DNA from 2 places in the Curtobacterium sp. MCLR17_032 genome. Region 2 is predicted to be linked to the other one. Evidence: riboswitches for the same ligand, from Rfam matches in the RefSeq annotation. Region 2 holds a riboswitch; the other holds the start of a gene.

Region 1 (3,406 bases), 370 kb from region 2:
GATCCCGGGACCCACACGCCGCCACGTTCGAGCGCGTCGGAGTGCTCGGCGAGCACGACGTCGGGCGCCCCGTCGGCGACGACTCCGCCACCTTGCTCGAGGAGCACCAGCCGGTCGACCAGGTCGAGCCAGGTGCCGATGCGGTGCTCGACGACCAGGAGCGTGGCCCCGGTGTCGTCGAGGAGGACTCGGACCGCGTCGTGCACCTGCACGACACCGTTCGGGTCGAGGTTCGCGCACGGCTCGTCGAGCACCAGCGCACCCGGCCGCATCGCGAGCACCCCCGCGAGCGCCAACCGCTGTCGCTGACCGCCGGACAGCCTCGTGGTGGAGCGGTCGAGCGGCAGGTCGAGTCCGACGACGTCGAGCGCATGCCGCACCCGGAGCCAGATGTCGCTGCGCTCGACACCCAGGTTCTCGCACCCGAAGGCCACGTCGTCGCCGATCCGGGACATCACGGTGTGGGCCTCGGGATCTTGCATGACGAGGCCGACCCGCCCGCGGACGGACACGGGTGCGACTCCGTCGACGAGGATCGTCCCCTCGACTGCTGCTGCCGTGTCGTCCGCATCGTCCGGATCATCGGCGAGGACACCTGCCGCGGCGCGGAGGAGCGTCGACTTCCCGGCACCGGACGGCCCGACGACGGCGACGCGCTCACCGGGTTCGATGACCAGGTCGACGCCGCGGACTGCCCAGGTGCGCCGCTCGGGATAGCGCCAGCCCCAGCCGGAGAAGGTGATCCGAGCGGGGACGGTCGTCACGCTGCGGAGGCTCGAGGTCGCCGCCCGTGCTCCCGTCCGGCCGCGAAGGACGACAGCACGCCGGTGCGGGCGAGGGCGCGGACGAGCAGCCAGGACCCGAGACCGGAGATGACGACGCCCGAGATGATCGCGCAGATGACGTACGTCACCTGGAACGCGGCCGTCGCACCGGCGTAGTAGCGGAATGCGTCGTTCAGCCCGAGTGCGAGCCCGGTCGCAGCTCCGGCGAGCATGACCACCGGCAGCTTCCACACGCGGTAGAGGAACAGCGCGAGGACGATCTCGGCGCCGATGCCCTGCACCAGACCGGAGACCAGTGTCCCCCAGCCCCACTGCGTGCCGAGCATCGCTTCGACCGAGGCCGCGACGATCTCGCCGAAGAGTGCGGCGCCGGGCTTCCGCACGACGATGGCGACGAGGGGCCCTGCGAGGAGCCAGACGCCGCCGACCAGGGCTTGCGAGCCCGGGAGCACCAGGCCGAGCCCGGCTCCGATCGGCTCGTAGGCGACGTCCCAGAGCTTGAAGACGACGCCGACGGCCACCGCGAGGACCGCGGCGACGACGATGTCGACGACCCGCCAGCGCAGCGAGCGCTTCACGACCGGACGTTCGGTGGACGTTGTGGTGGGTGCACCAGTGGACATCGCGATGACTCCTCCCTGCGCCGGCATGATCCGGATCAGGTTCGACGGTCGGAGCGCGGTTCGCTCCCTCTCAGCCCGCTCTGGCGGACTCCCGTGTGTGTCTAAGCAGTGTACCCACCGGACAGGAGGCCCGTGGTCACGTGACCACGGGCCTCCTGTCCGTCAGGCGGTCACTTCTTGAGCGCGCGGATGAGCTTGACGAGCACCTTGCCGGCGACCCAGATGACCGGGATGCTGACCGTCAGGAGCGAGATGACGTTCGGCTCGAACGCGAGGTCCTGGCCGGGACGGCGGACGTAGGCGCCGACCGGGAGCGAGACGGCCCCGCCGCCGCCACCGCCAGCACCGTCTTCGTCGGAGTCGGAGCCCCCACCGAAGCCGTACCAGTTGACGGAGACGGGGATCAGCGTGCTGTCGCCGACCTCCACCGGGTCGCCGTAGTTCGAGGCGACGCCGACGGGCCGCACCTTGTCTGCGATCTGCGTGACGATGTTGGTCATGGCGGCGACGCTACTCCGCCAGCACTGGCTGACGGACGGGCGGGGACGAACTGTGGAGGGACCCGCTCGTCGTCCAGCCTGTGGAGGGAGGAGCCGACCTGTCCGACGAGGGGCTGTGGAGAGTGGGAACGCTCCACAGTGCGCCCCTGAACGGCGGACATCACAGGGGTGCGCCGATACGTTGGCCCAGTTCATCTCTCCTGGAGGCACGTTTGCACACCTGGCCCGGCAACCCCTACCCGCTCGGCGCGACCTACGACGGCAGCGGCACGAACTTCGCCGTGTTCAGCGAGGTCGCCGAAGGGGTCGAGCTCTGCCTGTTCGATGCCGACGGGACCGAAGAGCGCGTCCGCCTCGTCGAGGTCGACGCGCACGTCTGGCACGCTTACCTCCCGACCGTCGGCCCCGGGCAGGAGTACGGCTTCCGCGTCCACGCGCCGTACGACCCGGCGAACGGCGTCCGGTCGAACCCGGCGAAGCTCCTGCTCGACCCGTACGCCAAGGCGACGAGCGGCGACATCGACTGGGACCAGTCGCTCTTCTCGTACACGTTCGGCGACCCGGACTCCACGAACGACGAGGACTCGGCCGCACACATGGTGAAGGGCGTGGTGATCAACCCGTTCTTCGACTGGCAGGGTGACCGGGCTCCCCGGATCCCCTACGGCGAGACCGTCATCTACGAGGCACACGTCAAGGGCCTCACCGAGACGCACCCGGACGTGCCGGAGGACCAGCGCGGCACCTACGCCGGCGTCTCGCACCCGGCGGTCATCGAGCACCTCCAGCGTCTGGGCGTGACGACGCTCGAGCTGATGCCGGTGCACCAGTTCGTGAACGACTCGACGCTGCAGGACAAGGGGCTGTCGAACTACTGGGGCTACAACACCATCGGGTTCTTCGCGCCGCACTCGCACTACTCGTCCTCGGGCGACGGCGGGCAGCAGGTGCAGGAGTTCAAGACGATGGTGCGGGAGCTGCACCGCGCCGGCATCGAGGTCGTCATCGACGTCGTCTACAACCACACCGCCGAGGGCAACCACCTCGGTCCCACGCTGTCCTTCCGCGGCCTCGACAACGCCGCGTACTACCGGCTGATGGACGACGACAAGCGCTACTACATGGACGTCACGGGGACCGGCAACTCGCTCAACGTCGGGCACCCGCACTCGCTGCAGCTCATCATGGACTCGCTCCGCTACTGGGTGACCGAGATGCACGTCGACGGCTTCCGCTTCGACCTGGCCGCCGCCCTCGCCCGGGAGTTCTACGAGGTCGACCGGCTCTCCGCCTTCTTCGAACTGGTCCAGCAGGACCCGATCGTCTCGCAGGTGAAGCTCATCGCCGAGCCGTGGGACGTCGGCCCCGGCGGCTACCAGGTCGGCAACTTCCCGCCGCAGTGGTCCGAGTGGAACGGCAAGTACCGCGACACCGTCCGCGACTTCTGGCGGGGCGAGCCCTCGACCCTCGGGGAGTTCGCGTCACGCATCTCGGGGTC
Region 2 (3,406 bases):
CAGGCTCGACGTCATCGTCTCGACGAGCACGCTGCGGGAGCGGGCGTCCAGACCGTACGCGCGGCAGAACTCGGCGGCGCGGGTCACCCGGTCGGTGAACTCGGGCACGGGCCCGCCCTCGTCGACACTGCTGGTGAACGGGGCGAACCGGTACACGGCACTGGCGACGTCCCAGACCCGCGGGCCGGGGTGCGCCGTGTCGAAGTCGATCACGCCGACCGCCGCGATGCCGTCGTAGACGACGTTGTACGGGGCGAAGTCGCCGTGCACGATGGTCTCGACCGGCAGCCGCTCGGCCTGCGACCAGACGTCGGTCGTGTCGTCACGCGGGAACGAGGCGGCAGCGTCGTGGAACTGCCGCAGCAGGCGTGCGGTCGTGACGAGGGCGGCCTCGCTCGCGACGTCCGCGGTCCAGGGGTACTCGCCCGCCTCGCCGGGGACGAACGTCACGGTCTCGAGCTGTGCGCCGAGGGCGATCGGGGCGGGGGCCGCGACGAAACCCTGCTCGTGCAGGTGCGTCAGCAAGCGGTGCACGGTGGGGGTCCACGGCCCGGCAGGCCGGTGCACCCGGTCGTCGGCCTTGGTGATCCGTTCCATGGGGGAACCTCCTGAGCGTCGTCGTCGACGTGCTCGCCACTGTAGTGGCAGGAGCGGACGCTCGGGTCGGCCGACCGGCGACCATCCGATCGGCGCGCCGTCGGCGAGACGGAAGGCGCAGTCCGGACAGGATCAGGCCGGCTAGGGACAGCGACGGGCCGGAGTTGGACCGGTCGGAGTCAGTCCGGCAGCAGCTCCCGCAACCAACCCGGGCCGCGGACGTCGGCGCCGAGCGCCTGCACCCGGTCCCGCAGGCCACGGTCGGCGGTCACCACGACGACCGGCGCGTCCCCCGCGGCGACGGCCGCCTCGACGGCAGCGACCACCGCGTCGTCACCGGACGCCGCCGCCCGGTCGATCGTCACCGGCGGCAGACCCGGCCGCGGGGCGGACGGTGCCGGCTCCGTGGTCGCGCTGCGGGCCTCCCCCTCGAGCACGACGGTCCAGCGCGGCCACCAGGCGGTCGACGGCAGGTCGAGCGCGGTCGCGGGGACGCCGGCCGCGGCGAGCGCGCGGACCTGCTCCACGAGTCGGGTGGCGGCGCCGGCGCGGTCCTTCCACCAGCCGTCGGCGACGCTGCCGACGACGTTGGCGGCGTCGACGACGACGTGCGGGGTGCGGTCGAGGGTGGCGCGGAGGGCCGCCCAGGAGCGGCCGAAGCCGGGATGCAGGTCGAGCGCGTCGACGTCGGCGACGGGGACCCAGGCCAGGGCGAGGCTCTCGCGGTCGGCCATCACGGGTTCGAAGGGCCGGGAGGCGCGCCCCACGACGGTCGTGTACGTCCAGAACCCGAGGTCGAGGACGGCGGTGTGGCGGAGGTCGACGGCGTCGTCGGGGACGCCGGCTTCCTCGGCGGACTCGCGGAGGGCGGCGGTGACGGGGTCCTCGTGCTGGTGGCGGGCGCCGCCGGGGATGCCCCAGGTGTCGCCGTGGTGGCTCCACTCGACGCGGTGCTGCAGCAGGACGCGGCCGTGTCCGTCGTCGACGAGCAGGCCGGCGGCGCCGAAGCGGCCCCAGGCCTTTGTGCCGTCTGCGCCGTACGCCCAGGCGTCGCCCGGGTCGCGGGGGCCGGAGGGGGGTCCGGGTGGCGGTCCGGCAGGGGTCGCGGTCCGTCGTTCGTCGTCCACGTGTCCACCCTTCCACAAACGTCCGTCAGGAGCCCCTGGACGTCGGTGCCGATGCGTGTACGGTGTCGACCGAGACACGGGGTGCCGCATCCGAGCGGCTGAGATCACACCCGTCGAACCTGCTCGAGCTCGTACTCGCGAAGGGATCGTCCATGGAGAACGCTGCGCCCACGATCGACTGGGCCCACCGAACCGCCGACCTGCTGGAGGCCGTCCGCACCCGGGCGCCGCTGGTGCAGTGCATCACGAACACGGTGGTGCAGAACGTCACCGCGAACGTGCTGCTCGCGCTGGGGGCGTCGGCCGCGATGGTCGACGTGCCGACCGAGGCGGGGCCGTTCGCCGGCGTCGCGGACGGGCTGCTCGTCAACACCGGCACCCCGCACGCCGAGCCGCGCGTCGCCTCGCTGGAGGCCGCGGCCGCCGCCGTGGTCGCGGGGACGCCGTGGGTCCTCGATCCGGTGGCAGTGGGGTCGTTGCCGGTCCGGACCGCGCTGGCGCGTGACCTGCTCGCACTCCGGCCCACGGTCCTCCGGGGGAACGCGTCGGAGGTGCTCGCGGTCCTCGGCGCCTCGGCGGGCGGTCGTGGTGTCGACAGCACCGTCGGGACGGAGGACGCGCACGACGCCGCGGTCGCGGCCGTCCGGGCTGACACGGTCGGGGCCGTCGCCGTCTCGGGTCCGGTCGACCTGCTGGTGGCGCCGAGCGGGCTGGTACGGGTCGCGAACGGTACGGAGCTCCTCACCCGGATCACAGGCGGCGGGTGCGCGCTCGGCGCGGTCGTGGCGGCCTTCGCGGCGGTCTCCCCCGGCAGTCCGCTGGACGCGGCCGTCGCTGCGACGGCGGTGCACACGATCGCCGCCGAGCTGGCGGCGCGCGACGCCGGTGGCCCCGGTACCTTCCAGCCGCTGTTCCTCGACCGGCTCGCCTCGCTGAGCCCGGAGGACGTCGTCCGGGAGGCCCGGATCACCGCCGACACGTCGGCTGCGGCCGTCCTCGGCATCGCCGGCGGGGCCGCCTGATGCCCGGCACGGACGACTTCGGCGTCTACCTGGTGACCGACTCCGCGATGGCGGAACGCCACGGGCACGGGGTGCTCGGCGTGGTCCGGGCCGCGGTCGGTGCCGGGGTGCGGATCGTGCAGGTGCGTGACAAGACCGCGTCGGCTCGGGACCTGCTGGCACTCACCGCCGCCGTGGCCGATGCGGTGGGCGACCGGGCGCTGGTGGTCGTGGACGACCGGCTCGACGTCGCCCTGGCCGCTCGGCACGCGGGACACCGGGTGGCCGGTGTGCACCTCGGGCAGTCGGACGTCCCGGCGAGCGCCGCCCGTGCACTGCTCGGCCCGGACGCCCACGTCGGGCTGACGGCGAACACGACGCGGCACCTGGTGGAGGTCGCGACGATGCCCGCCGGGTCGGTCGACCTGCTCGGAGTCGGGGTGGTGCACCCGACCAGCACGAAGCCGGACCACCCGCCGGCGCTCGGCGTCGCCGGGTTCGGACGGCTCGCGGCGACGACGACCGTGCCGTGCGTCGGCATCGGTGGCGTGACCCTCGACGACGTCGGACCGCTCCGGCAGGCCGGGGCCGCAGGTGTCGCCGTCGTGTCGGGGATCTGTGCGGCGCCGGACCCGGGCGCTGCCGCTCGGGCGTTCGTGGCGGCGTGGGACGGAGCGGGAC

The links. Region 2 has a riboswitch for thiamine pyrophosphate ahead of thiM (hydroxyethylthiazole kinase). Riboswitches for the same ligand answer to the same signal wherever they lie in the genome.
Region 1: linked by a shared signal. The riboswitch ahead of DEI97_RS04950 (ECF transporter S component) and the one ahead of thiM (hydroxyethylthiazole kinase) in region 2 are both predicted to bind thiamine pyrophosphate.

What each region holds. Positions count from the first base shown of each region.
Region 1 is NZ_CP126268.1:1,048,612-1,052,017, reverse strand. It holds gene DEI97_RS04955 (ABC transporter ATP-binding protein) at 1-764, opposite strand, end outside; gene DEI97_RS04950 (ECF transporter S component) at 761-1,408, opposite strand; TPP riboswitch at 1,403-1,513, opposite strand; gene DEI97_RS04945 (hypothetical protein) at 1,579-1,908, opposite strand; gene glgX (glycogen debranching protein GlgX) at 2,121-3,406, shown strand, end outside.
Region 2 is NZ_CP126268.1:1,421,539-1,424,944, reverse strand. It holds gene DEI97_RS06755 (phosphotransferase enzyme family protein) at 1-597, opposite strand, end outside; gene DEI97_RS06750 (NUDIX domain-containing protein) at 777-1,724, opposite strand; TPP riboswitch at 1,792-1,888, shown strand; gene thiM (hydroxyethylthiazole kinase) at 1,877-2,746, shown strand; gene thiE (thiamine phosphate synthase) at 2,746-3,406, shown strand, end outside.